DNA from 2 places in the Oceanobacillus sp. FSL K6-2867 genome. Region 1 is predicted to be linked to the other one. Evidence: riboswitches for the same ligand, from Rfam matches in the RefSeq annotation. Region 1 holds a riboswitch; the other holds the start of a gene.
What was found. A riboswitch is a leader RNA that binds a small molecule or an ion and turns the genes downstream of it on or off. The one in region 1 is predicted to bind S-adenosylmethionine.

Region 2: it holds a riboswitch for S-adenosylmethionine, as region 1 does, so the genes downstream of both, NSQ77_RS16795 (LLM class flavin-dependent oxidoreductase) here and NSQ77_RS18260 (methionine biosynthesis PLP-dependent protein) in region 1, are expected to answer to the same signal.

The regions. Positions count from the first base shown of each region.
Region 1 covers NZ_CP150144.1:3,787,628-3,790,766, reverse strand. Annotated here, with positions in the region: gene NSQ77_RS18270 (DNA topoisomerase) at 1-474, opposite strand, end outside; gene NSQ77_RS18265 (hypothetical protein) at 1,040-1,189, shown strand; SAM riboswitch class I at 1,341-1,452, shown strand; gene NSQ77_RS18260 (methionine biosynthesis PLP-dependent protein) at 1,527-2,645, shown strand; gene metC (cystathionine beta-lyase) at 2,642-3,139, shown strand, end outside.
Region 2 covers NZ_CP150144.1:3,480,731-3,483,869, reverse strand. Annotated here, with positions in the region: gene NSQ77_RS16800 (alpha-L-glutamate ligase) at 1-513, opposite strand, end outside; gene NSQ77_RS16795 (LLM class flavin-dependent oxidoreductase) at 531-1,586, opposite strand; SAM riboswitch class I at 1,676-1,782, opposite strand; SAM riboswitch class I at 1,910-2,017, shown strand; gene ssuE (NADPH-dependent FMN reductase) at 2,259-2,810, shown strand; gene NSQ77_RS16785 (LLM class flavin-dependent oxidoreductase) at 2,843-3,139, shown strand, end outside.

The DNA.
Region 1 (3,139 bases):
ATTTTCTAACCCTTGCAGAACTTCATTCTGTGTCCATTCATTTAAAAGCAGACGATGCACAATGGCTTTCGGCTTCGTACCACCACGATAGATAATACTATCTCCAATCAATTGCCCTTCTCGATCATAATCACATGCTGAAATAATTGCCTCCACATCGTTTCTTCTCATTAGAGAGTGGATTATCTTTAACTGCTTTGCAGCTCCGCCATCTGTTCGTGCTCGATTTCGCGGATTGCTTTTCACTTTATATTTAAATTCAGAAGGGATAAAAGGAAAATTATCCATTTTCCAGCTTCGCATTTTACCATCATAGTCCTTCGCATCGTATAACTCTACAAGATGACCAAACGCCCAAGTGATCAAATAGTTATCTCCCTCAAAATAGCCATCTTTTTTTGTTTTAATTTTCAATGCGTCTGCAATATTTTTTGCGACGGATGGTTTTTCTGCAAGTATTAATCGGACTCCCATTTCGAATTCATCCCCTTTCCTTTTATGCCAAAGCCGTTCGTTTTTCTCTATTAACTCCTCTACTAGAAACATTCGTTCGATATCTCATTATGCCATAGATTGCCCTTTTTTTCTAATTGATTCCTATCCCGTATATGGCTTAGATTGGTTGGATGACCACTTTCTATTACGTTTTTATTTTAATTCAACCAATTTTAATTTTCTCTCTTATATGATATAAATGCTCTCAGCATTATTATGGTTAAAAAATACTTCTTTTCTATCTCCATCAAAATCATTTGCATAGACTGGGTCGGATTTTTTGCATACTTACATATTTTCAAAGCCAATTAGAATAACTTCCAATCCATAAATAAACTGCTGATCATAATCCGCATCTACAGTTAAAACCATCTGCAAATGGCAGCTCGATTGGCATGTCCTGATGTACTTCCTTTTTTAGGTTAACGAGTATTAATAATCCACCACCTGTATTTTATATAATACTTATAAATTACTCATGAATGGTTAAACTAGCTTCATTGGTGATATTAAATCACCGTGAATATTTACAGGAGGTGCGATGATGTCTGAGCAAAATAAAAATCGCAACAAGGATAAAGGAAAACAAAACAATCGCAATAAACATAATAAACAAGGTAATGATACGGAATTCGCTAGTGAAAACAGTGAATTTCTCAACTTAGACAATAAGAAAAACAAACGAAAAAGGTAGCAACAATACTAAAAGCTAAGTCATTGACTTCATCTTGACTTAGCTTTTTTGCTGTACAAAGATAAAAAGTGAAATCCCCCTTGCTTTTTTTATTTTTCTAATGTAAGGTATTACTAATATAATTTTGAAAAATTACATAAATCTATTTATATTCTTATCCAGAGAGACGGAGGGACTGGCCCTTTGATGTCTCAGCAACCAGCCGATAACGGTCCGGTGCTAATTCCAGTAAGCAACTATTCAAGTTGTTTAGAAGATAAGAAGAATGCTGTGCTATTAAGAGCAATCTTCTTATCGGAGGGTTGCTCTTTTTTAATTTTCTATTGGAGGCTAAAACATGACAAATAGCAGGTTACAAACGAAATTCGTACAGCTAGGGAATAAGAGTGATGAAAAAACAGGGGCAATTAATCCGCCCATTTATTTATCTACGGCCTATCAGCACAAAGGGCTTGGACAATCAACAGGATATGATTATACAAGAACGAAAAATCCTACTCGAACTATTTTAGAGGAAGGTATTGCTGACTTAGAATCTGGTGATGCAGGGTTTGCCTGTAGCTCGGGAATGGCAGCTATTCAATTAGTCCTATCTCTGTTCCGTACAGGTGATCATATCATTGCACCAGAAGACTTATACGGTGGAACCTATCGGATTTTCGAACAATATGCGGACACCTACCAGATTGAGACTACCTATGATACGTTTGAAACAATTGAAAAAACAGAGCAGTTAATCAATAAGCGTACGAAGGCTCTTTTTATTGAAACACCTACCAATCCTTTAATGCAGGAAATTGATATTCCTAGCTATGCAAAATTGGCACAGAAGCACAACCTTCTACTCATCGTTGACAATACCTTTTTAACACCATACTTACAACAGCCACTACAGCTAGGGGCGGACATTGTTGTCCACAGTGCGACCAAGTATATTGGCGGACATAATGATGTGTTAGCTGGATTAGTCGTTGCAAAAGGTGCTGAGACCTGTGAAAAGTTATCCCAAAATCATAATGCTACTGGTGCAGTCCTCTCCCCTGTTGATTCCTGGCTACTTATTAGAGGATTAAAAACATTAGCGCTCCGTGTAGAAAGACATGAGGGAAATGCACAAAGCATAGCAAGATTTTTAAAAGAACATCCAGCAGTTACGGATGTGTTCTATCCGAATAAGGGTGGCATGCTTTCCTTCTCTCTTAAAGAGGAACAGTGGGTGAATCCATTTCTATCAGCTCTAAATTTAATTGTTTTTGCCGAGAGTCTTGGTGGTGTAGAGAGCTTTATTACATATCCAACAACACAAACTCATGCGGACATACCAGAGTCGGAAAGAATTCGTCGGGGAATAAGCAATCATTTGCTCCGTTTCTCTGTAGGTCTGGAGCATATCGAGGATTTAAAAGCAGATTTACAGCAAGCTTTATCCAAATTCAACGAGGAGGGTGAAAAATGAATCAAGTGAAGCGGCATGTGGAAACGAAATTCATTCATGGATCACAGCGAGTTGCAGCAGGCTCTGGTGCAGTAAATACGCCGATTTACCTTTCATCTACTTTTCACCAAAACAGCTTTGATTCATTTGGTCCATTTGATTACAGCCGGTCAGGAAATCCGACACGTCAAGCATTGGAGGATAAAATTGCAGAACTTGAAAATGGGACACGTGGATTTGCATTTGCCTCTGGTATGGCAGCCATTTCTTCTGCGCTTTTATTGCTCTCTGCTGGTGATCATGTTTTAGTAACAGGGGACGTGTACGGCGGGACCTATCGTTTTGTATCAGAGGTTTTGAAACGATATCAAATTAATCATACCTTCGTCGATATGACTGATTTGGATGAAACAGCACGTGCTATTCAATCGAATACCAAAGCGATTTATATTGAAACGCCTTCCAATCCATGTATGAATATTACTGACCTTGCTGGGCTTGTAAAAATCGCGAAG
Region 2 (3,139 bases), 310 kb from region 1:
ACCATCAACAGGCTCTTCAAACGTATCTCCATCCACATATTTTTCCAGTGCGCTTATAGAATTAAATAATTGAACACCCAGTCCTTTTCCAGCACGATTATGCTTCGTTATAAATTTCTTCCCTTCAAATGCCTGTGCTGCTTGTAAAATATTCTCTCTTCCAACAGCAGCAATTGTTTTCGGTGTCTTAACTCCATACTTTTCAAGCTCAAGGTATTGCAAAACCTTGCTTACTTCAAGCTGCAATGCACGGCTTCCATTGATTACTGTTCTTCCATGATGCTCTAACCATGCAAGAACAGCATTCGTTAATTCTGGTGCAAACCGATTTCCACGTGTGTGTGACGAAGCACTCATTCGATTGTAAAAAATCCCTTCTGGAGGTGCTGTGCTCAAATCAATCTTACCGCTATCAAGCAACCAATCTTCAAAAGGCAAATTAAGCTCTTCTAATCGTTTCAGCAGATGTTCAGTCCACTCATTATTTTCATGGATGACATATATTTTACTCATTTTTATTCTCCCCTAACTTAAATACTCGTTAATGATTTTCGTATTTCCTCAACCTTTGGCATCACTTGATTTGCAAAGCGCTCCAGCTCTTCAAGCTGTGGCGAGCATTGTAATAATAGTTGATCTACTCCAGCCTCTTCATAAGCTAAAATTCGCTTGGCAATTTGTTCCGGTGTTCCAACAAGGTTTGGTCGCAAGCCTCGGTTTGACACTGAATAATCTTGCAATTTCAGCTGTTGTTCAAGCTCTGACTTCGCAGTAAAATCCTTCATTCCTGCATAACCAGCTGCATCTTTAACTGTCGTAATGCGTTTTAATTCTTCCTGTGCCTCTTCCTCCGTATCTCTGCAAATGACATAGGCAGCCATACTAAATGATTGCAATGCTTCTTTTTCAGCCTTCTTTCTGCGTTCCTTCATATCTTCAATTTTAGTCTTAACTTCTTCCACTGTACCGCCATGCATCACATATGCATCACAATAGGAAGTAATAACCTGCTTTCCTTTTTCACTCTCACCACCAGCATATAAAATAGGATTCGGCCGCTGAATTGGCTTTGGTGATAAATTCGTATTTGCAATGTTATAAAACTTTCCATCATAAGAAAATGTGTCTTCTGTTGTCCATAGTCCTTTTAAAACCTCTAAAAACTCACTTGTACGATTATAGCGATCATTATGTTCTGTAAATTCTCCGCCATATTGCTTTGCCTCTTCCTCCCACCAGCCAGAGACAACATTTAAAGTGAAACGGCCATTGCTGATACGGTCAATGTTTGCAGCCATTTTTGCCGTTACTGCCGGGTTATGAAATACTGGACGGACCGCGGTCATAATTTCAATTTTATCGGTAACTGCTGCTAGTGCGGCCGCTGTCGTCCATGCTTCAATTGAATCAGCTTCAATCCCTTTAATATCATTCAAATATAGTTCAGCAATTAATGTTGTATCATAGCCTAACTTTTCAGCATGCTGAATGACTTCCTTGGCATAACCATATGTCGGTGGCATGTTTTCATCTTCTACATTTCTTAGCCATCCGCCAAAAATCGGTAACCAAAATCCATATTTCATTTTTCCATCTCCCCCTTATCTCTGTTCAGCAAAAAAACCTCTATTCTAAGATAAGAATAGAGGTTTTACATGTTATCTATGTATGCTCTTTCTTATCTTTCAAGCAGTCTGCTTGATGGAATTAGCACAGTATTCTTATAAGAACCTGTTGCCGAGGCTTCCTTGGGCCATGTCCCTCCACCTCTCGTGATAAGATAAATCAAATAATAAAGTTGTTGGTTGAATAATAATATAAAACTTACGAAATGTCAATCAATTAATTCTTATAATTCTTAGTTGACTTATATGATTTGATATATTAGAATATATCCAACAATTAAAAATTCTTATCAAGAGAAGCTGAGGGAACTGGCCCTATGATGCTTCAGCAACCCCTAATTATTATTAGAAAGGTGCTAATTCCAGCGAGATTTTTTCTTGAGAGATAAGAGCTGATAAATGATGTAGTATACCCTCTTTTCTCTTTTTAGAAGAAAAGGGGGTTTTTTGGCCGTATTAAAAATTTGGTATGTACTAATTAAATATTAACTGCAAACTAATGTGCAATCCTTGACAGCAATTATTGCACATACTTGAAGAAAACGATCGAGAAGATAATCCGCAGTTTCTTTTAAGTACGATATTACAGGTGTTTCGCATAGTTCAAATAAAAAGCAAAAGGAGAATGTTTACATGAGTGAAATTATTGTCCTGTCTGGTAGTCCATCTGAATTTTCGAGGTCTGAACAGGTGCTCAAATATTTAGGTGCTTTATTAGAAAGCGAGCAATTTTCAGTAACCCACATTTCCGTAAAAGACGTACCATATGAAGATTTATTTCAAGGGAATTTCAATAGTTCATCTGTTAAAGAAATTGCAGCCAAAATCCAGAATGCCAAAGGACTTATCGTTGGATCTCCAGTGTATAAAGGTGCGTATTCCGGTGTGCTGAAAGCGTTAATTGACATACTGCCGCAGGACATTCTGAAGCATAAGCCAGTACTTCCGCTTATGACAGGCGGAAGTCCTTCCCATTTACTCGCTGTAGAATATACCTTAAAGCCAGTTCTCGCTACACTAAAAGCGCATAATTTAAAAGGTCTTTACCTGCTGGACAGACAAATTGATAAGCAGAAATCTCTTCCAATAATTGATGATGATATTTTGCAACGAACAAAGAAGCAGCTTTATTACTTTATCCAGCTTATAAATAATTCAGCTGCAAGAGAAGCTGTCACGTACTAGGGTTGTTAAAAAATTATAAAAGGAGAACTAATATGACTGCTAAACGTATTTTTTTAAACGCCTTTGATATGAATACTCCTGGACATCAATCACCAGGATTATGGGCACACCCTGATGATCAATCCCATCGTTACAAGGATAGTGAGTATTGGACTAATCTTGCAAAAACATTAGAAAAAGGACGATTCGACGCGGTATTTATCGCAGACGTCCTAGGAACGTATGATGTATATGGCAATTCCCGTGATGCTGCAGTAAAAAATGGGGTCCAATCTCCAGTTAATGATCCATTTTTAATCGTTCCTTATATGGCAGCAGTTACAAAGCAT